Hoeflea algicola: one gene and its partner. The main gene of each other region encodes a partner of the protein of the gene in region 2 in a complex. Links are inferred from orthologs where the notes say so. Each region holds a gene or a part of one and is shown on either strand. Other genes may lie near its edges.

Region 1 (3,981 bases), 3.8 Mb from region 2 along the record:
TACCTGTCGGGACGTGGCATAACGCAAACCGCCCCGGGCCTGAGAGATTTATAGGTTGATTCAACGTACTGCTTGAGTGTCTTGGAATATTGTCTGCCGCAACGACGCAAAGTTGGAAAACTGATTCAAGCGAACCCTGCAAGTCATTGAACGGGAATCAGCTTTGGGGGATGTCCTGCCCTGTCCGACAACCCAGCGCTTTAGCCTGCGTCGCGCAATTGCTCGGCGGTCTGCAAATCCACCGAGACCAGTTGGCTGACACCCTGTTCAGACATTGTGACGCCAAACAGGCGGTTCATCCGCGCCATGGTGATCGGGTTGTGGGTGATGATGACAAAGCGGGTCTCGGTGGACGCCGCCATCTCGTCCATCAGGTTGCAGAAGCGCTCGACATTGTGATCGTCGAGCGGCGCGTCGACCTCGTCGAGCACGCAGATTGGCGCCGGGTTGGTCAAAAACACCGCGAAAATCAGCGCCATGGCGGTAAGCGCCTGCTCGCCGCCTGACAGCAGCGTCATGGTCTGCGGTTTCTTGCCGGGCGGGCGGGCAAGGATTTCCAGACCGGCTTCCAGCGGATCGTCGGATTCGATCAGTTGCAGTTCTGCCGTACCGCCGCCGAAGAGATGGGTAAACAGCCGCTGGAACTGGGAATTGACCACGTCAAACGCCAACAGCAGCCGTTCCCGGCCTTCCTTGTTGAGGCCCTGGATGCCCGCACGCAATTTCTTGATCGCGTCGATGATGTCTTCGCGCTCGGTGATAATGGTTTCGAGCCGGTTGGAGAGATCGGTCTGCTCTTCCTCGGCACGCAGATTGACGGCGCCGAGCCTTTCGCGCTCGATCTTGAGCCGTTCGAGATTACGCTCGATGACGGCAGAATCGGGTATCGGCGCGTCGGCGGCGAGGCCGGTCTGGCGCATCGCGTGGTGCGGCTCGCAATTGAGCGCTTCGCGGATGCGCGCTTCGCCCTCTTCACGGCGCTCCCTGGCTGCCATCAGCCGTTCCTCGGCGCGGCCCCTTGCCTCGCGCCCCTGCGACAGATGACCGATCGCCTCGGTGGCGATCTTGTCAGCCTCGCGTGAGCGGGTTTCCGCCAGCGCCAGCGTGTCGGCGGCTTCCTGCCGGCGTTTTTCCGATTCCGACAGTTGGTGCATCAGTTGTCGGCGGCGCACGGCGATTTCATCGGGCGCTTCGGCCATGCCGGTGGCCTCGGTTGTCGCCTCATCGAAGCGGGCATGAAGGCCGGCAAGATGGCTTTCCGCATTGGCGGCGCGGTCGGTCCAGGCGGCGCGTTCTGCGGCAATCGCCTCAAGCCGGTTGACGCGAGCGGCGTTTTCGCGCTCCAGCCCTTCATGGGCGGCACGGGCCTCGGCTACCGCGCCACGGTCGGTGGCAACCTCGGCATTGACCTGGGTCAGCGCCGCATCAAGGCCGGCGAGATCCGGGCAGGCCTTGAGCGCGGCGGCCGCCTGCTCCAGAGCTTGTTCGGTTTCCGAAAGCTGCGCGCCGATCTGGGCGCGCGATTCAGTCAGCACCGCGCGGCGATTGGATAATTCGCCCGAGGCGCGCTCGGCGTTGGCCAGTTCATCGCGGGCCCGAGAGAGGTTGCGGCTGGCGTCGCGGATCAGGTCACGAGCTGTGCGGCCCTCGCCAACCAGGGCGGCAACCTGTTCTTCGCTTGCCCGCAATGCCTCCTCGGCCTGTCGAAGGACTCTGGTTGCTTCGACAGCCTCGGCGTCGAGTTCGGCAAGACGGTTTTTCTGCTCGAGCCGCATCGCCGCCGGCGTCGGAGCGTCGGCGGAAGCCACATAGCCATCCCAACGGAACAAAGCGCCGTCGCGGGTCACCAGCCGCTGGCCCGGCTTGAGTGACGCATGCAGCGCATGGCCGTGCTCAATATCGGCGACAAGTCCGATCTGGGCGAGACGGCGCTCAAGCTGCGACGGGGCGCGGACATGAGTTGACAGCGGCGTCACGCCGTCAGGCAAGTGCGGGTCCTGGCTGTCAGGCGCGATGCCTGCCCAATGCGCTGGTGCAGCCGGATCAAGCGGCAGATCGAGATCGTCGCCGAGCGCTGCACCAAGCGCTGTTTCATAACCGCGATCGACCTTGATCTTCTCGACCACCGGCGGAAACAGTTCCGCCCCTTGGCCAGCATTGAGCATGCGAGCAATGGTCTTGGCTTCGGTCTCGATCGCATTGAGCCGGGCCTTGGCCTCGGTGACCGGTTGGCGCGCAGCGGCTTCGGCCTCGCGGGCAGTTTCAAGCGCGGTTTCGATTTTCGCAAGCGCGGCCTCGGCCGAAGCCAGCGCCTGTTCGGCACTTTCCGTTTCAGCGCGCTTGGCGACCGGGTCGGGCAACCCGGCGATCCGCTCGGCAATGGAGGCGAGATCGGCATCCTGGCTGGCGATCTGGCGTTCGAGCCTTGCCTTGCGTTCACCGGTCTCGCGCAGCACCCGTTCAAGCTGGGTGCGTTCGGCTGCGGCTTCGGCCCGCTCGGCGGTGACAACGCCAAGCGAAGTTTCGCTTTCGGCGAGCTTTGCCTGGGCCGCCAGGAAACTGGCCTTGAGTTCAGCGGAGCGGGCGCCACTGCCTTCGAGTGCCGCGCGCAATTCGGCTTCTTCCGCCGACAGCCGCGCCATGACCCCGGCATTGTCGGCTATCAGCCGCTCCTCGCGTTCGATGTCGGCCTTGAGTTGCGCCAGTCGCCGGTCAAGCTCGGCACGGCGGCGCTCGATGCGATCGGCTTCCTCGTCAAGCTGGGTGCGGGCGATCTGCAGCCGCTGTAGCGCTGCGGCAGCAGCGGCTTCGCTGTCACGCAGTTCCGGCAGCTTGTGGGCGGCGACCGCCTGGTTTTTGGCGGCCTTTATCTGCGCCTGGGCAAGTTCGGCGACCTTTGAGGTTGCCTGTGCCAGCGCACTCTCGGCTTCGCCTTCCTGGGCCTTGGCCAACGACCAGCGCAGATGCAGCAGCGTCGCTTCGGCCTGACGCACTTCAGCAGAGAGGATCTTGAAGCGGTTGGCCTGCCGCGCCTGGCGCTTGAGGCTTTCGATCTGGGATTCAAGCTCGGAGGTGACGTCGTCGAGCCGCTCGAGATTGGTCTCGGCGGCACGCAACCGCAATTCGGCCTCGTGACGGCGCGAATACAGACCGGAAATGCCGGCCGCTTCTTCGAGCAATTGCCGCCGCGCTTGCGGCTTGGCCTGGATCAGTTCACCGATACGGCCCTGTCCGACCATTGACGGCGAGCGCGCGCCGGTCGATGCATCGGCAAACAGCAGCTGCACATCCTTGGCGCGGGCTTCCTTGCCATTGATGCGGTAAACCGAACCGGATTCACGCTCGATCCGTCGGGTGACCTGTATCTCGTCGGAATCGTTGAAGGCAGCGGGTGCGGTACGGTCGGAATTATCGAGATAGAGGCCGACTTCGGCGGTGTTGCGCGCCGGGCGATTGCCCGAGCCCGAGAAGATAACATCGTCCATCCCGGATGCGCGCATGTTCTTGTAGGAATTCTCGCCCATCACCCAGCGCATGGCTTCGACAAGATTGGACTTGCCGCAGCCATTGGGGCCAACCACGCCGGTCAACCCGCGCTCGATGACGAATTCGGACGGCTCGACGAAGGACTTGAAGCCCAGAACACGTAGCTTGGTAAACTTCATGACCGGGTCTCCCGGTCATGAGGGAATATCGGCACACCGATCCCGACCCTGCAACCCGGTTGCAGGGTGCGAAGATGCGAAACCCGCTTAAAGCAGCGGGTCGATGATCGCCGACATGATTTCAATCGACATGTTCCCCGGATAGCGCTTCCCGTTGATGAAGAACGTCGGAGTGGATTGCACCCCGAACTCGTCCGCGGCCTTGGTTCTTACCGCATTCACATCGTCCAGAAGTTTCTGGTTCGTCAAGCAAGCCTCGAAGGAGTCCTGTGTAAAACCTGCCAAACGGGCGATTTGCAGCAGTGCTTCGCGCCCA
Region 2 (3,419 bases):
CTCGGTGCATTGTATCTCGCCAACCCTGAGGCGGGCCTGCGCGCGGCCTGGATCATGTCACGGCTGCATGCATTCGACCTGCTGCCGCTTGGTATCACAGTTGATTGCCTGCCGGTGCTCGATATCCCCGCGCCAGGCGGCCACGAGGTGATCGGCAGCCGTGCCTATGGCGTGACGCCGGAGGTGGTGACGGCAATGGGTACGGCAGCCTCAGCAGGCCTGAAGGCCGGTGGCATGCTGCCGGTGATCAAGCACATTCCCGGCCACGGTCGGGCGGGTGCCGATACGCACCATGAATTGCCAAGGGTCGATGTTGCGCGGGCGGAATTGTCAGCGCGCGACTTCGCGCCGTTCAAGGCGCTGGCAGGCGAAGCGATGGCGATGTCGGCGCATGTGGTCTTTACCGATATCGATCCTGAGCATCCCGCCACCACATCACGCAAGGTGATTGAAGAGGTGATCCGGGGTGAAATCGGGTTTGACGGGCTTTTGATGTCCGATGATGTGTCGATGAACGCGCTTTCTGGGGATTTCGTGGCCAGGACAGGTGCAATTTTTGCCGGAGGGTGCGATGTCATCTTGCACTGCAATGGCGTTCCTGCGGAAATGGAAGCGGTGATTTCGGTCACACCGGTCCTGTCGGGTGAGGCGCTGCGGCGTACGCAAGCGGCAATGGAGGCATTCAAGCCCGCTGATGACAGCAATGAGACCGTCTTGCGGGACGAATTCGAGGCGTTGATGGCGGCCTCATAACAGCTGAAAGGCCAATCTGAGTGAGCAACGGCAACCGGCAACAAAGCAGCAGTGAAGCCGGCAAGGCGTCCGCGGTGACAACGCCGATGGATGCCGTGTGGGACACGGCCGCTGCCGACCGGGCCACCGGTGATCCTTTCCTGGTGATCGATGTTGACGGGTTTGAAGGCCCGCTTGATCTGCTGTTGCACCTGGCGCGCACGCAAAAGGTCGATCTGGCCAAGATCTCGGTTCTGGCGCTGGCCGAACAATATCTGCATTTTGTCGAAAAGGCGCGGGCGTTGCGACTTGAGCTTGCCGCCGACTATCTGGTGATGGCGGCGTGGCTCGCCTATCTCAAGTCCCGTTTGTTGATACCCCAGGGCCCGAAGGGCGACGAGCCGAGCGGCGAGGAAATGGCGGCGCAACTGGCGTTCCGGCTCAAGCGGCTGGAAGCGATGCGCGAAGCTGCGACCCGGCTTGTCAATCGCAACCGGTTGGGGCGCGACGTGTTCGCCCGTGGCGCGCCGGAGCCGCTGGTCATCGACCTCAATTCGAGCTTCGACGCAACGCTTTATGACCTGCTGACGGCCTATGCGTCGCAGCGGCAGCGGCAGATGATAACCCAGGTGACGATCGCCCGGCGCCGGGTCTGGTCGCTCGCCGATGCACGCGTCATACTGACGCGGCTGATCGGCGAGCTCAAGGATTGGACGGCGCTGGACCAATATTTGGCGCGCTATCTCGCTGACCCCGAGGAGCGGGTGACGGCGATTGCCAGCTCGTTTGCGGCCAGTCTGGAACTGGTGCGGGAAGGGCGAATGGAAATCCGCCAGGAGGGGGCCTTCCAACCTATATTCATGCGACGACCGTCAGGCGCCGGTCTCAATGCGGGGAGCAGATCATGATAATGGATCCCGGTTACGGTGAAGCGATGGCCTATGGCGGCGATATGGATCAGGCTCAGGACGATGAAACCGGTGCGGATGCTCTCGACGCGCTCAAGAACCGCGCGCTTCGCGAAGCCGAGCGGATTGCCGAGGCGCTGGTGTTTGCATCGAGCGAACCGGTCGCCGAAAAACTGATCGCGACGAAACTGCCCGATGACGTGGCCGTCGATGCGGTAATGGCGCAACTGGCGCGCCGCTACGCTGACCGGGGTGTTAATCTGGTGCGGGTCGGTGATGCCTGGGCGTTTCGCACGGCAGCGGATCTGGGCTTTCTGATCCGTCAGGAAGAAAACGAAATCAAGAAGCTGTCGCGTGCCGGCCTCGAGGTTTTGTCGACCATCGCCTATCACCAGCCGGTGACACGGGCGGAAATCGAGGACGTGCGCGGTGTCGCCACATCCAAGGGCACGCTTGATGTGCTGATGGAAACCGGCTGGGTGCGGATGCGCGGCCGCCGCCGGTCGCCGGGTCGTCCCGTGACCTATGGCACCACGGCCGCGTTTCTCGATCATTTCGGACTTGAAGACCTGCGTGACTTGCCGGGCATGGACGAACTCAAGGGGGCGGGCTTGCTGTCGGGCAAGGTTCCGTCGAACTTCCAGCCACCGATTCTGTCGGCCAATGATGACCTCACTGAGGATGAAGATCCGATCACGCAAATGGATCTGGAAGAACTTGGACTCTTGACACCGATGGGTGAAGCGGAGGACTAAGCACGCGGGCCCGGTTGTGAACCGGGTACAGTGTTGCTGACGGCAAGGGTCCCGACCATCGTGAACCAGCAGACAAGGACGGCAAACGCGCGCAGGACGGCAGGTGTAACCTTCGCCGCGCGCCTGGCGTTTGAGGATGTCCACCATGCCTATGGTGAGCAGCCGACGCTGCACGGGGTGACGCTTGCCGCCGAACCTGGCGAAGTTCTGTGCCTGTTGGGACCGTCGGGATCGGGCAAGACCACCTTGCTGAGGATCGCGGCCGGAATCGAGCGCATGAGCCGCGGCCGGCTTTTCCTCAATGACCGCGAAATCGCCGGACCGGTCACCAATCTGCCGCCGGAACGTCGCGGCATCGGCCTGATGTTTCAGGACTTTGCGCTGTTTCCGCATTTGACCATTCTCGACAATGTCCGCTTTGGCCTGACCGCGTTGTCATCGGCTGACGCCAAGCGCGAGGCGATGGCTGCGCTGGACCGGGTCGGCATGGTCCATTACGCCGATAATTACCCGCATGCGCTGTCGGGCGGCGAGCAGCAACGGGTGGCGCTGGCGCGGGCGCTGGCGCCGCGACCAGCGGTGCTGTTGATGGACGAGCCCTTCTCGGGACTTGATTCGCGGCTCAAGGACAGCGTGCGCGCCGAAACCCTGGCAATTTTGCGGGAAGCGCGGGCCACGGCCGTTGTCGTCACCCATGATGCGGAAGAAGCCATGCGGATGGGCGACCGGATTGCCCTGCTCAGGGATGGCGCGCTGGTGCAGGTGGGAACGGCGGAGGATCTTTACCACCGTCCCGCAAGCCTGTTTGCCGCCGGGTTCTTCTCGGAGATCAATGTGTTTGACGGCATCGTCCAGGGTGAAATCGCGCAAACCCCGGTGGGGCCAGTCAAGGCGCCTGGGCATTCTGACGGTACGACGGTTGCCATCGCCGTTCGGCTGCCGGGTCTAGAGGTAACGGAGACGCCGTGTGGCGTGCCTGCACGGGTGGTTGCGCGCCGGTTTCTTGGCGTTGAAGAGTTGGTGA

What was found.
Region 1: the proteins of OEG84_RS04965 (region 2) and smc are in contact, whole or in part, in a crystal structure (PDB 3ZGX), measured with the Bacillus subtilis proteins. The link is inferred for Hoeflea algicola from one-to-one orthologs.

Annotation. Positions count from the first base shown.
Region 1 is NZ_JAOVZR010000001.1:4,810,627-4,814,607, reverse strand. It holds smc (chromosome segregation protein SMC), read right to left. Parts: upstream 3,666-3,981; coding sequence 201-3,665; downstream 1-200. Other genes in the region: OEG84_RS23305 (DsbA family protein), read right to left, coding at 3,753-3,981. UniProt on the Bacillus subtilis protein: Required for chromosome condensation and partitioning.
Region 2 is NZ_JAOVZR010000001.1:989,054-992,472, reverse strand. Bases 1-2,739 are described here. They hold OEG84_RS04965 (segregation and condensation protein A), read left to right. Parts: upstream 1-839; coding sequence 840-1,640; downstream 1,641-2,739. Other genes in these bases: OEG84_RS04955 (ABC transporter ATP-binding protein), read left to right, coding at 2,456-2,739; scpB (SMC-Scp complex subunit ScpB), read left to right, coding at 1,685-2,395; nagZ (beta-N-acetylhexosaminidase), read left to right, coding at 1-753. Outside these bases: more of OEG84_RS04955, read left to right, coding at 2,740-3,419. UniProt on the Bacillus subtilis protein: Participates in chromosomal partition during cell division. May act via the formation of a condensin-like complex containing Smc and ScpB that pull DNA away from mid-cell into both cell halves.